Regions from separate parts of the Aquitalea sp. FG25 genome, predicted to be linked through region 1. Evidence: predicted binding sites of a transcription regulator. Region 1 holds the regulator's gene; the other holds the start of a gene.

Region 1 (7,720 bases):
GTGCGCCTTGCCGGTTCAAATAGCCTTCCGCTGCAGGTTGGAGGGCTGGGGGGCAGTCCAGCGTGGCCAGTTCTACCTGGCCGGCGTGGTCTACTCCCGCCGAGTAAAACAAGCCTGGTTTGTAACAGAGAAAAGTCAGAGTATGCGTGGCGTGAATACAGGCTTGCTGTACCTGGCCGGTATAGGCATTCAGGCCGCTTGGACAGTCCAGCGCCAGGCGCGGGCAATCCAGTTGATCCAGTTGGTGAATCAGGGTCAGCCACTTGGAATCGAGCGGACGACTGAGACCGATGCCAAACAGCCCATCAATCAGCAAGGCGGGAGTGGGGGCATCGGCTGCAAGCTGCTGTAAGGGAATGCCACCGGCACTGCGCAAGGCCAGATAGGCTTGCTGTGCCTGTGGGCTGGCAGGCATTTGCGGCATCAGGATATCGACGCTGTAGCCCTCCTGCATCAGCAGCAAGGCCGCGTAGAGGGCATCGCCGCCATTATTGCCGGGGCCAGCGGCCACCAGAATGCGCGCAGCCGGTGGCAGATGCTGTCGGGTCCATGCCGCTGTGGCGCGTGCTGCACGCTGCATCAGGTCAAGGCCCTGCAATTCGGCCTCTATCTCCAGGCGGCGCAAGGCCGGCAGACTCCACAATGCATCTTGCAGCATGTTTTACTCCTTGGCGGGTTCTCCCCAGCGCGGCATCAGGTGGTGTGGGACACGCAACTGGTCGAGGATACGTGCCACCACAAAGTCCACCATGTCGTCGACGCTGGCTGGATGGGTGTAAAAACCAGGTGATGGCGGCAGGATGACAGCACCAAGCCGTGCCAGTTTCAGCATGTTTTCCAGGTGGATAACCGATAGCGGGGTTTCCCGTGGCACCAGAATAAGCTTGCGGCCTTCCTTGATACTGACATCGGCAGCACGTTCGATCAGATTGTCGCTCATGCCATGGGCGATGGCTGCCAGTGTACCCATTGAGCAAGGGCAAACCACCATGGCGTCCGCCGGATTGGAACCTGATGCTACCGGAGCAAACCATTCTTCCCTGCCGAAGACGGCCAACTGCCCGGCTTGTGCTCCGCTCCGTTGCTGCAGCCATTGTGCAACTTCTGCAGGGCGCGAGGGCAGGTGTAAGTCCATTTCCTGCTTGGCGACAACTTGGGCGGCTTGGGAGTACAGCACCCAGACGCGTATGCCGGCGCTGACGAGCTGATCGATCAGGCGCAAGCCATAGGGCAGGCCAGAGGCACCGGTAAGGGCAACGGTGACGGTTTGGGGGGTTTGCATCAGTATTTCCATGTGCTGTCAGCTGGCTATTCCGTGCTGCCTGCCAGCAGGCAGATCAGGATTCGCGGAATAGCTGACGATGGCGAATCAGAACCTGTTCGGCCGGAAAGGCGCGCGACAGTTGTTCGGCAATATAGACCGAACGGTGCTGGCCACCGGTACACCCGATGGCGACGGTCAGATAGCTACGGTTTTCACGGCTGAATTCGGGCAGCCATTTGGCAATCATGCGCCTGATGTCTTCGGTCATTTCTGCCACCAGCGGTTGCTGACCGAAAAAGTCGATGATGGGCTGGTCGCGTCCGGTGAAGGGGCGCAGCGCCGGATCGTAGTAAGGATTGGGCAGGCAGCGTACATCAAACACAAAGTCGGCATTAAGCGGTACGCCGTGCTTGAAGCCGAAGGATTCGAAAATGATGGTGAGCCGGCTGCTGTCTGCTTCCACCAGCTGCTTGATAGCGCTTTTCAGGGCATTGGCAGATAGCTCGCTGGTATCAATGCGGATACCCATTTCCTGGATGCTGGCCAGCAATTCCTGTTCGAGCTGAATGCATTCTTCCACGGTAGCACCAATCCCCGACAGTGGATGGCGACGGCGGGTTTCGGAAAAACGCTTGACCAGGGTTTCCGGCTTGGCCTCCAGAAACAGCAATCGTACATCGACGCGCTGCTGGCGCAGCTTGTGTACTTCATCCGGCAATGCGCCCAGTGAGGGGCTGGAACGGGTATCTACGCTGATGGCAATTTGCTTGTAGCCATAATCGGCATAGAGCGACATGGCTTCATGCAGCATGGTGGCCGGCAGATTGTCGACGCAGTAGAAGCCGGAATCCTCCAGGGCGCGCAGGGCGATGGACTTGCCGGAGCCGGACAGGCCGCTAATCAATATCAGGCGCATTTTCCTGATCCCTGAGGAAGTTGGTGTGGCGTTCAATGAATTCACGGGTGCTGTCGATGCCGCGCAGCTGCAAGATGTAGTTGCGCACTGCAGCTTCAACCAGAACCGCCAAGTTGCGGCCAGCAGCAACCGGCAATACCACCTTGCGCACAGTGACGCCGATGATGTCCTGGGTTTCCGACTGGATATTCAGCCGGTCCAGTGCCTGCATTGCCTGATCGTTGGCCTTGACCAAGTGAATAATCAGTTTTAGCACTTTTTTCGGGCGAACTGCAGTTTCACCGAATATGGTGCGGATGTTCAGAATGCCCAGGCCACGCACTTCCAGAAAGTCGCGTAGTAGCGGCGGGCAGCGGCCTTCCAGGGTTTCCGGGCCGATGCGATAGAGTTCAACGGCATCATCCGCCACCATGCCATGGCCACGGGAAATCAGCTCCAGTGCCAGCTCGCTCTTGCCCATGGCCGAGTCACCCATAATCAGCACGCCGATTTCCAGCACATCGAGAAAAACCCCGTGCAGTACGGTGGATACCGCCAGCGCGCGGGCCAGATAGATGCGCAGCACATCCATCAGGTAGGGGCTTTCCAGCGGTGTGCTCATCAGCGGCACATTATGGGTGTGACAGTAATCGCGCAGCAGCTTGGGTACTTGCTGGCCATTGGCCACCATTACCACCGACATGGTCTTGTGGAACAGCTGGTCCAGCGCCGTCTTGGCCGCTGACTGTTCCAGCCGGTTCAGGTAATCGACCTCAGCCAGGCCCAGAACCTGGACCCGGTTGGGGTGGATGAAGTTGAGGTGGCCTACCAGCGCCAGCGTTGGGCGTTGTTCGTCATTGCCGATGGGGCTGTCCGCGCCGCCGGTTCCTGCAACCCAGGTCAGGTTAAGCTTTTGCTGATTGTCCTGATACAACCGGCGCACGGTAATGCTAGGCATTGTTGGTATTCCATCCGGTAAGCAGCTGGTACAGATCGGCACGCGATGGCGCACTCAGCAGTTGCTCACGCAATTGTTTGCTGGAGAAAAGCTGGGCCAGTTCGGACAGAACCTGCAGGTGCAGATCAGTTGCCTGCTCCGGAACCAGCAGCACAAACAGGCTTTGCACGGGCTTGCCGTCCGGGGCGTCGAAAGGAATGGGGTTTTTCAGGCGGATGAAGACGCCTGCGGCTTCCTTGAGCCCTCTCGCCCGGCCATGCGGAATCGCCACGCCTTGGCCCAGGCCGGTGGAACCCAGTTTTTCCCTGGCGAACAGGCAGTCGAAAATTTCACTGCGCGCAATGCCGTGGGTATTTTCGATAAGGAGGCCCACCTGCTCGAAGACACGTTTCTTGCTGGCGACATCCAGGTCCGGAAGAATGTGGTCCTGTGTCAGGATTTTGCCAATCAGGCTCATAGGAATGTATGCACACGGCGACAAAAACTGGCCAATTCTACGTTGCCTTCAGCAAAATGAAAAAGGCTCCGTGCAAATAAAAACGGGAACCCGTTGGGTTCCCGCATCGTAGGTCAGGTGATTACAGGGATGCTTCCGGCTGAACTTGCGGCGTTACGCGATGTTCGCTCTGTTTTTCCTTGTGCTTGAGTACCTGTCGATCCAGCTTGTCCATCAGCGCATCGATGGCAGCGTACATGTCGGAGTCGGTGGCTTCTACGTGGATATCCTTGCCGGAAAGGTGAACGTTGACTTCTGCTTTCTGCACCAGCTTGTCCACCGACAGGGTGACGGTGACGTCGATCACGTGATCGACGTGGCGGGTGATACGTTCCAGCTTGCTTTCCAGAAATTCACGGATTGCCGGGGTTACTTCGAGGTGGAGACCGGTTACTTTGAGGTTCATACCCTAACTCCTTCTTGTGTTGACTGCCCGGTCGGGTCGGCCGGGCGAGCGGATATTCTTCAAGACACGCTTTACAGTGCCTTGCGCAGATTGACCGGCGGTATCTGCATAGCTTCACGATACTTCGCAACGGTGCGTCTTGCAACCTGTATCCCTTGCTTGCCCAGTTCGTCGGCAATGGCGCTGTCCGAAAGTGGCTTGGCGGTGTTCTCGCCATCGATCATGCGACGGATATGGGCCTTGATGGCTGTGGCTGAGCATTCGCCGCCGCTGTCGGTTTCCAGTGCACTGCCGAAAAAGTATTTCAGTTCGAACAGGCCGCGCGGGCAGAGCAGGTATTTCTGGGTGGTGACGCGTGACACTGTGGATTCATGCAATCCCAGCTCGTCTGCGATGTCGCGCAGGATGAGCGGGCGCATGGCCACTTCACCGTGTTCAAAGAACGCTTGTTGCCTTTCGACTATAGCTTCTGACACTTTCAGAATGGTGTCAAATCGTTGCTGGATGTTCTTGACCAGCCACTTCGCTTCTTGCAGGCGACCGGTCAGTTCACCTGCCGTACTGCGGTTTTCCGACAGCATCTGGGCGTACAGCTGATTGACGCGTAGTCGCGGTACGGCTCCGTTGTTGAGTTCTGCCACCCAGTGGCCCTTGCGCTTGCGTACGGTGACATCGGGAATGACATAGTGCACATCTTCACCGCCAAAACCGGCAGCGGGGTGGGGCGTTAGCCGGGAAATCAATTGCTGGGCCTGACGGATGGCTTCGTCATCTGCACCCAGTATGCGTTTGAGGCGGGTGTAGTCCCGATTGCCGAGCAAACTAAGGTGTTCTGCCACGATCTTGCGTGCCAGGGCATGGCCAGGCTCTTGCTGTGGCAGGCGTGCCAGCTGCAGACTCAGTGATTCGGCCAGGCTGCGCGCGGCAATGCCTGCTGGGTCGAATTGCTGCAGCAGGCGCAGGCCAACCATCAGTTCGTCGCTTTCCAGCTCCAGTTCTAGTGGCAGATTACTGGCCAGTTCTTCCAGGTCGATGGTGAGAAAACCGTTGTCGTCCAGTTCTTCAATCAGCAGCTGCACGATGGCCTGATCCCTGGTGGGCAGCGTCAGCTCTCCCAGCTGGGCCAGCAGGTGTTCGCGCAGGCTGACCGGGCAGGGGACATTCAGCATGGGGTCGAACTCATCGTCACCGTCGTTGCGTCGGCTGCCGCTGCCCCAGTCGGTCAGCTCGCCGCTGCTTTCGTTGTGGCTGTCATTGTCGCTGCTGTCCGATGCTGGCGTGGTTGATTCTTCGTTGCTGCTAGCGGATTCGGTGGCGGGGCCTTCTTGCGCGGGCAGGTCATCGCCGCGTTCCAGCATGGGGTTGTCCAGCAGGAAGCGTTCTACCTCGGTTTGCAGGTCGAGCGTGGACAGCTGCAGCAGCTTGATTGACTGTTGCAGTTGCGGGGTGAGGGTGAGTTGCTGTGAAACCCGGAGCTGTAATGATTGTTTCATGGTTTACAGGTGGAAGTGCTCGCCCAGGTACACCTGGCGCACTTTCTCGTTGTTGACCAGTTCTTCCGGTTCGCCGGATGCCAGTACCGAGCCATCGCTGATGATGTAAGCCCGGTCGCAGATACGCAGGGTTTCCCGGACGTTGTGGTCGGTGATCAGTACGCCGATGCCACGCTGTTGCAGGAAGGTGATGATTTTCTGGATGTCGATGACGGCGATCGGGTCAACGCCGGCAAAGGGTTCATCCAGCAGGATGAAGCGCGGACGGGTGGCCAGTACCCGGGCAATTTCCACCCGGCGGCGCTCGCCACCGGACAGAGATAGCGCATTGCTTTCCCGCAGGTGGGCGATGTTGAGGTCATCCAGCAGCAGGCTGAGCTCCTGCTCCAGCATGTCTCCTTTGTAACCGGCAATTTCCAGTACGGCGGTGATGTTTTCTTCCACCGTCATCTTGCGGAAGATGGAGGCTTCTTGCGGCAGGTAGCCAAGGCCAAGGCGGGCGCGCTGATGGATGGGCAGGTGGGTGATGCTGCTGCCATCCAGCGTGATTTCACCTTCATCGGCACCGATCAGCCCGACAATCATGTAAAAGCTGGTGGTTTTGCCGGCACCGTTGGGGCCAAGCAAACCGACGACTTCGCCGCTCTGAATCTGCAAGGCGACGTCTTTGACCACCGTACGTTTTTTGAAGCGCTTTTTCAGCCGCTCCACTTTAAGGATGCTGGGGCCAGTCATTGCGCACTTCCGTCGGTTTTTTTGGCGGCAGGGCTGTTGTCCCTGGGCTTGGGCTGGATGATGGCGGTGACGCGGCCACCATTGCTGCTGGCTCCGCTGCTGACGTCATACATCTCGGTTTCGGTGTTGTAGGTAATCACATTGCCGATGACCAGGTCGTTGCCGCGTTTGACGCGGGCGTTGCCGGTCAGTACTGCGGCGTGGGTGACGGTGTTGTAGTCCAGCTGGTTGGCCTGGCCTTCGATCCACTCGTTTTTGCCGTCCATTTTCTGGCGGAAGACCACCTGGCGGCCAGTGGCTTGCATGGTCTGGTTACCCTGCTTGTCCTGAGTGACGGTGGCGCGGTCGGCATTCAGCTTGAGTGTCCCCTGAATGATGATGACATTGCCTTGCCATACCGTGACGCCCTTGAGCTGATCGAGATTACCTCGGTCAGCGCTGATTTCGATGGGTTTATCGCGGTCAGCCTTTTCCGCATGGGCAGTCTGGAGAGCGCACAGGCCTAGCGCCAGCCAGGCCAGTCGGATGAAGCGGCGGCAGTTATTTTTCATAAGTGACCTTTGCATTGGACAGCAGTTGCAACTGGCCGGCCTGCTGTTCGTAGATGAAGCCGACGGCGCTGCCGGTCGACTTGCCGTAGTAGAAGTGGGTGAGGGCTGCAGACTGGGCGATATGGCGTACGGTGTCGATACGCATATTGCTGCTGAGTACACGGGTTTCCTGCTGCGTGCTGGTGGCAGGCTGGATCAGTGTGACTTTCTTGTCGAACAGCACCTGTTTGGTTTTGCTGTTGAACCGACCGCTCTCGCCGATGGCGTGATAGGCCAGTGCGCCGTTCTTGTAGCTTTGCAGGTCTGGTGCTTCGAAATACGATTCGGTGCGGTCAGGGTATTGCCACATGCGGCTGGCAATCAGCTTCTCCTGCAGCATTCCCTTGGGGTCGAAGCGGGTGGCCATGACGTTTTCGGCCACCACTTCCGGCTTGTTGGGGTCAAGTTCGCGTTTGTTGGGCTGCCAGCGTGACACGGCGTCCAGCCAGACGGTGAGCAGGCCGGTAATCAGCACCAGCAGGATGGGAAACAGACGGTGCGAACGGATCATGCCATGTACCGGGCCAGGATGGCGTCAAAGCTGCCCTGTGCCTGCATGATGAGCTCGGCCAGTTCGCGCACTGCGCCCTGCCCGCCGGGAAAACCGGTGACATAGTGCGCGTGCTGGCGCACCAGGGTGGGGGCGGCCGGCACGGCCACGGCCAGGCCGACGCGGCGCAGTACCGGCAGATCGATGAGGTCATCGCCGATGAAGGCGCATTCTTCCAGATTGACGGCGGCTTGTTCCAGCAGTTGGTTCAGGGCTTCTTGCTTGTTGTGGATGCCGCCGAAGTAGAAGTCGATGCCCAGTGCCTGGGCACGATGCTCTACGCAGCGGTCGGCGCGTCCGGAGATGATGGCCAGGCGTACGCCGGTGGATTGC
Region 2 (7,720 bases), on a different contig from region 1:
GGGGCCAGGCTGACGATATCCGGGTTGACCAGTTCGTCCAGCAGCAGCACCTGGGCCGCCTGCAACTGGCGCACCGCCTTGAGGGTAAGCAGTTCCAGATCGCCGGGGCCAGCCCCCAGCAGCACCACCTTGCCTGTTTCACGTTTCATGCTGTCACTCCTGTTGTCAGGCAGGCTGCGCCACGCTGGCGGCCATGCGTTTGATTTCCGGCACGCAGGAGCCGCAAACGCTGCCGCAGCCCAATGTGCCCTTGAGGTATTCCACGCTATCGCCCCGCGCCAGACACTGGCGGATGGCGTTTTCTCCCACCTGCTTGCACTGGCAGATGACTTTTTCCCGCACTACGGCACGCTGGCCTGCCGGGGCAAACACCGCCAGCCGCGCGCCCTGCCATGCTTCACCGGCTTGCAATTGCTGCAGCAGGCTGTCCGCTGCCACTCCATCGCTGGCGCTACTGCTGGCAAACACAAAGGCCGCCAGACGGCCATCGGCACAGGCCACGCGCTTAACCACGCCACGGCGGTCGTCGCGGTATTCAAGTACATCTGGCCCCGGCTGCAAGCCCAACCCATCCAGCAGGTGTTGCAGCCAGCCATCCAGTGCCTGCTCGTGCGCGGCGCGCAACAATAAAACATCCGGGCTGTGCAGCGCAATGGCGGCATAACGGCACTGGCGCAGCAGCGGCGCCAGCCGCGCCTGCATGGCAGGCAGATCGTCACAACGCAGCGCCGCCGTTACCCGCCATGGCAGGCTGACTTTTTCCACCTTCACTGCCGCATGTTTGAGTTCTGGCTGGAAAGACTGGCCATCCACCTGCGGCTGGCTGGTTTCGTTGATGCCGCCACTATTGAGGAACTGGCCATTCCAGTGCATGGCGGCAAATACCGTGCCGCCGGGCAGTTCGCGACTAAGCGCCAGCGGCAGCACCAGCTGGCCGCGCTTGCTGCTGATGCGTACCAGATCGCCCGCATGCAGGCCACGGCGCTCGGCATCGTCCGGGTGCATCTCCAGCGCCGGTTCCGGGCGATGGGCAAACAGCTGTGGCAGGCGGCCAGTGCGGCTCATGCCATGCCACTGGTCACGCAACCTGCCGGTCAGCAGGCGGAAGGGGTAATGTGCCGATACATTTTCTGCCGGTGGCTGATAGCGCAGCGCATGAAAACGCGCCCGGCCATCGGTAGTGGCAAACACCCCGTCGACATAGCGCCGCGCCTGGCCTTGCGCGGCCCCGGCCGGTAGCGGCCATTGCTGCGGCCCGGCCTTATCCAGCAAGGCATAGTCCAGTCCGCTGATGTCCAGATCGCGCCCGCTGGTGAGGGCGCGGTGTTGGTCGAACACGCTGGCGACTTCAGTATTGCCAAACAGGCTGGCCGCGCCGGGGTACAGCAGCGCCTCCAGGCGGCGGGCAATCTGGCTGACAATCCAGCTATCGCTTTGCGCCGCGCCCGGTGGCAGCACGGCGGCGCGCACCCGGCTGATGCGGCGTTCGGAATTGGTGACCGTGCCTTCCTTTTCGCCCCAGGTGGCGGCGGGCAGCAGGATGTCGGCCAGCGCGGTGGTATCGGTATGGGCAAAGGCGTCCTGCACCACCACCAGCTCGGCCTGCGCCAGTGCTGCGCGCACCTGCGGCAGATTGGGCAGCGAGTGCGCCGGGTTGCTGCAGGCAATCCAGATGGCCTTGATACGCCCCTGCTGCAGCGCTTCGAACATGGCAATAGCGGGCAAGCCGGGCGTGGCCGACAGGCGCTCGGCTGGCACGCCCCAGTGGGCGGCTACTTCTGCGCGGTGTTCGACATTGTCGATATCGCGATGCGCCGCCAGCATGGTGGCCATGCCGCCCACCTCGCGCCCGCCCATGGCATTGGGCTGGCCGGTGAGCGAAAACGGCCCGGCACCGGGCTTGCCGATCTGCCCTGTCGCCAGATGCAGATTGATCAGCGCCAGGTTCTTGTCAGTGCCGTGCCTGGACTGGTTCAGCCCCATGCAGTACAGCGACAGGCTGGCCGGGCTGTGGCCAAACCACTCGGCGGCCTGGATCAGGTCTTCCTCGCGGATGCCGCAGATTTCCGCCGCCATTTTGGGCGTGGTGTTGCGCACCATCTGCTTGAGTTCGGCAAAGCCTGCGGTGTGGGCGCTGATGTAATCCTCGGCCACCAGCCCTTCCCAGATCAGGTGATGCAGCATGCCGTTGAACAGCGCCACATCGGTGCCGGGCTGAATCTGCAAGTGCAGGTCGGCCATGGCGGCAGTGTCGGTGCGGCGCGGGTCGATGACAATCCAGCGCGTGTCAGGCCGTGCGGCGCGTGCTTCTTCCAGACGGCGCAGCAGTACCGGATGGGCATAGGCCAGATTGCTACCGGCAAACAGCACGCAGTCGGCCTGTTCCAGATCGGCATAACAGGTGGGCGGGCCATCGGCCCCGAAAGCCTTTTTATAGGCGGTGACGGCGCTGGACATGCACAGGCGGGAATTGGTGTCGATATTGTTGGTCCCCACCACGCCCTTGGCCAGCTTGTTGAACAAATAGTAGTCCTCGGTCAGCAACTGGCCGGACACGTAAAAAGCCACCGCGTCCGGCCCGTGCTGCTGGATGATGCGGGCAAAACCTTCCGCCACGCTGTCCAGCGCACAGTCCCAGTCGACGCGCTGGCGCGGCGCATCGCGGGTGGGCCGCATTTCCGGGTACAGTGCGCGGCCACTGTCGCTGGCGGCGCTGGCCGCCAGATTCAGCCCCTTGCTGCACATCCGGCCAAAATTGGCCGGATGCTCAGGGTCGCCGCGCACACCGGTAATGCGTCCATCTTCGCTGGCAATCAGCACGCCACAGCCTGTGCCGCAATAGCAGCAGGTGGAGCGGGTTTCAGTTTTGCCCATTTTGCCCATCCTTTTCTGATGACAAGGTCCCGTTGCAATCCACCTTGTTCATAACGCCAGCAGCACCATGCCCTGTTCCAGCTTCACCGGAAAATGACGGGCGCAGCCTTCATCCGGCGCACGTGCTGCCCCGGTGGCCAAATCAATCTGCCAACTGTGCAGCGGGCAGGTGACGCCGTGGCCGTGCACGATGCCCTGGCTAAGCGGCCCGCCCTTGTGCGGACAACGGTCCAGCAAGGCAAATACCTGGTCGTCGTGGGTGCGAAACACCGCCACATTGCCGCTGGCGCGTTCCACCACCCGGCTGCCTTGCGGCGGAATGTCAGTCAGGGCGCAGATGTGTACCCAGTGTTGGCTGTCTGTCATGGTGTGCGCTCCTCAGGCGTGCAGCTTGATCGGGATGAATTCGTTTTTCTGCGCCCCGGCAATGCGCGCCGCCCATGGGTCGGGCAGACCTTGCAGGGAAAACAGCAAGCGCTGGTACAAGGCCTGGCGGTTGGCGGCATCGGCCACCACCTTAGCCTTGATATATTCCAGGCCGACACGGGCGATGTAATGCACGCTGCGGTCCAGGTAGTAGGCTTCCTCGCGGTACAGCTGCAAAAAGGCCCCGCTGTATTCCTTTACTTCCTCGGCGGTTTTTACCTTGCACAGAAACTGCGCCACTTCGGTCTTGATGCCGCCGTTGCCGCCGACATACAGCTCCCAGCCGGAATCCACCGCAATCACCCCCACGTCCTTGATGCCTGCCTCGGCACAGTTACGCGGGCAGCCGGACACCGCCAGTTTCACCTTGTGCGGCGACCACATATTGGCCAGCATGGTTTCCAGATCAATGCCCATCTGGGTGCTGTTCTGGGTGCCAAAGCGGCAGAACTCGCTGCCAACGCAGGTTTTCACCGTGCGGATGGATTTGCCGTAAGCGTGGCCGGACTGCATGCCCAGGTCCTGCCAGACATTGACCAGGTCTTCCTTTTTCACCCCCAGCAGGTCGATACGCTGGCCGCCGGTGACTTTCACCATCGGCACCTGGTATTTGTCGGCCACGTCGGCAATGCGGCGCAGCTCGCTGGCGGTGGTAACGCCGCCTTTCATTTGCGGAATCACCGAGAAGGTGCCGTCCTTCTGGATATTGGCGTGCACCCGCTCGTTGACGAAGCGGCTTTGCGGGTCGTCCACCGCCTCGTGCGGCCAGCTGGACAACAGGTAGTAGTTGATGGCCGGGCGGCAGGTGGCACAGCCGTTGGGGGTGCGCCATTCCAGAAAGTGGAATACCTCGGCATGAGTCAGCAGGTGCTGTTCGCGGATAGCCTTGCGCACTTCGCCATGGCTACGTTCGGTACAGCCGCACACGGCCTTGGTTTTGGGCGTTTCCTGGAAATCCGTCCCCACCACGCTCATCAGAATCTGCTCCACCAGCCCGGAGCAGGAGCCACAGGAGCTGGCCGCCTTGGTGTGCTTTTTCACCTCGTCCAGGGTAAACAGGCCCTTGTCCTTGATGGTTTTGACGATGCTGCCCTTGCACACGCCGTTGCAGCCGCACACTTCGTCGCTGTCCTTCATCCCGGCGGCCTTGCTTTGGCCCTGCACACCGGAATCGCCAATGGTGGATTCGCCAAACATCAGCGTGTCACGCAACTCGGCCACTGAACGGCCCTCGCGCAGCAGCTTGAAATACCAGGCGCCGTCGGCGGTGTCGCCATACAGGCAGACCCCGGCCAGCTTGTCGTCCTTGAGCACCAGCTTTTTATACACGCCGCCAGCCGGGTCGGACAGCACGATGTCTTCCATGCCCTCGCCGCCCATGAAGTCGCCAGCCGAGAACAAATCAATCCCGGTGACTTTCAGCTTGGTGGACAGCACCGAGCCCTGATAGCGGCCAATGCCCAGTTGGGCCAGATGGTTGGCGCATACCTTGGCCTGCTCAAACAGCGGGGCTACCAGACCGTAGGCCACGCCACGATGGCTGACGCACTCACCCACCGCATATACACGCGGGTCGTAGGTTTGCAGGGCATCGCTCACCACGATGCCGCGCTCGCAATGCAGGCCGCAGGATTCCGCCAGCGCAGTATTGGGGCGAATGCCCACCGCCATTACCACCAGTTGCGCTGCTACCTGCTCGCCATCGCTGAAACGCACCCCGGCCACGCCGCCCGCACCGTCATCCAGAATGGCGGCGGTCTGCTTGCCCAGCAAAAAGCCGATGCCGCGTTCCTCCAGCGCCCGGCGCAGCAAGTCTCCGGCCACATCGTCCAGCTGGCGGTCCAGCAGCCAGTCGCCCAGATGCACCACCGTCACCTCCATGCCGCGCAGCTTCAGGCCGTTGGCGGCTTCCAGCCCCAGCAGGCCACCGCCAATCACCACCGCCTGACGCTTGGTCTTGGCGGCTTCCATCATCAGTTCGGTATCACGGATGTCGCGGTAGCTGATCACCCCGTCCAGTTCCTTGCCCGGCACCGGCAGCATGAAAGGCGTGGAGCCGGTGGCCAGCAGCAGGCGGTCGTAAGCCGCTTCGGTGCCATCCTCGGCGATGACTTTGCGGCGCACCCGGTCGATGGTGGCCACATTCTTGCCCATGTGCAGGGTGATGCCGTGTTCGGCATACCACTGCTCGCTGTTGAGAATGATGTCTTTGAAGTCCTGTTCCCCGGCCAATACCGGCGACAGCAGGATGCGGTTGTAGTTGGGGTGCGGCTCGGCACCAAACACAGTGATGTCATACAAGTCCGGTGCCAGGCCCAGCAACTCTTCCACGGTGCGGATACCAGCCATGCCGTTGCCCACCACCACCAGCTTTTGCCGGGTTTTGCCCTGCAGTTCTGCCATGTCCATCATGCTCTCCTTTGCTTCTTAGACGCGGGCTGCGGCAACGGTCCAGCCACTGCGCCAGCGTTGTTTCACCCCAGCCAGGCTCAACCAGGCCAGGCAGCACAGGCAGGCAAACAGCCACAGGCCAGCGGCATAGCCACCGGTAGCCTGCTTGATGGCACCCAGGCTGGCGGCCAGGGCAAAACCGCCCACCCCGCCCGCCATACCCACCAGGCCGGTCATCACGCCGATTTCCTTGCCAAAGCGCTGCGGCACCAGTTGAAACACCGCGCCGTTACCGGCACCCAGGCACAGCATGGCCAGGATGAACAGCACCAGCGCCACCGAAGAACCACCCACATTGAAACCGGCTGCGCCAATCAGCAGCGCGCAGCACAGGTACACCGCCAGCAGCGAGCGGGTACCACCCAGACGGTCGGCCAGCATGCCGCCCAGCGGACGCATCACCGAACCGGCAAACACACAGGCGGCGGTATACATGCCTGCGGTTTTGGCATCAAAAGCGAATTGGTCGTGGAAGTAGCCCGGCAGCGCGCTGGCAAAGCCGGAGAAGCCGCCAAAGGTCATCGAATAGAAAAACATGAACCACCAGGCGTCTTTTTCCTTCAACACGGCCAGATAGTCGGCCAGCTTCTTGGCCGGTGGCGCATTCGGTGCGTCCTTGGCACAGCAGGTGAAGATAGCCAGCGCAGCAATGAGCGGAATGCAGGCCAGGCCGAACACGTTTTGCCAGCCAAAGGCCAGCGCCAGCGCCGGGGCAAACAAGGCGGCCAGCACGGTGCCGGAGTTCCCCGCCCCGGCAATACCCATGGCCGTGCCCTGATGCTGCGGCGGATACCAGCGCGAAGCCAGCGGCAGCGACACCGCAAACGAGGCCCCGGCCACGCCCAGGAACAGGCCCAGCAGCAGCGCACCGCCCAGGCTGGCAATGCCGATCTGCCAGGCCCCCAGCAAGGCGGCAATCACGATCAGCTGGCCGATGATGCCGGCTCCGCGTGCGCCGATGCGGTCCACCAGCACGCCCATCAGCAGGCGCAGGATGGCCCCGGCCAGAATCGGCGTGGCTACCATCAGGCCGCGCTGCTGGGTGGACAGGTGCAGTGCGCTGGCAATAGGCACCTGCAAGGGCCCCAGCAGATACCACACCATGAAACTGAGGTCGAAATACAGAAAGGCTGAAAACAGGGTGGGCTTGTGTCCGGCTTGCCAGAAAGTGCGGTCCATGTAGTGCTCCTGTCGGGGAAGCGAGCTTCCCGCCAAATGGCCAAAACAAAAACGGCGTCCTCCCTGATGGTGAAATCAGGAGAGGACGCCGTTGTCCGTGTCGGTAGCGGCCGCCGTTGGCCACTGCCGTGATGTCTGGTGCAGTGGCACGCCATTGCGCCGCTGCGAGGTAATCATTGCAAATAGCGTGCCAGCTGCAAAAAGCCTGTTAGCGACCGGATTACGCTGTTTTTAGCCCTATGTTGCACCGCATCAGTGCGTAAAATTCAGCATCGCACCGACAATGGGCGCGGCATCGGCGGGTGCTGGCCAGTGGCAGCCGTCCATCAGTACGCTGTGGCGGCCAGCCGGGACGGGCAGCGGCAGGCCGCAGTTTCTGGCCGCCTGCTCGTACAGCGCGGTCTGGTTGACTGCGGCCACCACTGCTTGCTCGCCATCGCCCTGCCACATGCCCCAGCGGCGGTATTGCTGCAGAAACCACAAGCCATCCGACAGATAGGGGTAATTGACCTGGCCATCAGCGCAAAAGCGCAGCGGGCTGACATCAGTGCTTTCCCAATGCTGCAGAATCAGCTCCGCCGGCATGGCCAGATAGTCGTCTTCCGCCAGCCAGGCGGCGGCCTGGGCATGGTTTTCCGGCTGGTCCAGCCAGTGGCTGGCCAATAACAGCGCCTGCACCATACGCCCGGCCAGATCCGGCTGCTGCTGCGCCAGCTCGCGACGGCAGGCCAGCACTTTCTCCGGATGATCCGGCCAGATGGCGGCGCTGTCAGCCACCAGGCTGGCCACG

Evidence for each region. Region 1 encodes sigma-54, which starts transcription at its own class of promoters, with help from an activator protein. Its sites were predicted from a motif close to CTGGCACGCTTCATGCTT; they were not measured.
Region 2: ACODR9_RS08480 (nitrate/nitrite transporter) is a predicted target of sigma-54. The motif match lies at 7,107-7,124, and genes of this name have one in related genera.

What each region holds. Positions count from the first base shown of each region.
Region 1 covers NZ_JBMDJV010000023.1:26,780-34,499, forward strand. The annotation lists gene ACODR9_RS18490 (NAD(P)H-hydrate dehydratase) at 1-658, opposite strand, end outside; gene ACODR9_RS18495 (flavin prenyltransferase UbiX) at 662-1,282, opposite strand; gene rapZ (RNase adapter RapZ) at 1,338-2,180, opposite strand; gene hprK (HPr(Ser) kinase/phosphatase) at 2,161-3,117, opposite strand; gene ptsN (PTS IIA-like nitrogen regulatory protein PtsN) at 3,110-3,574, opposite strand; gene hpf (ribosome hibernation-promoting factor, HPF/YfiA family) at 3,696-4,019, opposite strand; gene ACODR9_RS18520 (RNA polymerase factor sigma-54) at 4,091-5,512, opposite strand; gene lptB (LPS export ABC transporter ATP-binding protein) at 5,516-6,247, opposite strand; gene lptA (lipopolysaccharide transport periplasmic protein LptA) at 6,244-6,798, opposite strand; gene lptC (LPS export ABC transporter periplasmic protein LptC) at 6,788-7,348, opposite strand; gene ACODR9_RS18540 (KdsC family phosphatase) at 7,345-7,720, opposite strand, start outside.
Region 2 covers NZ_JBMDJV010000007.1:127,994-135,713, reverse strand. The annotation lists gene cobA (uroporphyrinogen-III C-methyltransferase) at 1-149, opposite strand, end outside; gene ACODR9_RS08495 (nitrate reductase) at 166-2,874, opposite strand; gene nirD (nitrite reductase small subunit NirD) at 2,923-3,240, opposite strand; gene nirB (nitrite reductase large subunit NirB) at 3,253-5,703, opposite strand; gene ACODR9_RS08480 (nitrate/nitrite transporter) at 5,728-6,930, opposite strand; gene ACODR9_RS08475 (CmpA/NrtA family ABC transporter substrate-binding protein) at 7,183-7,720, opposite strand, start outside.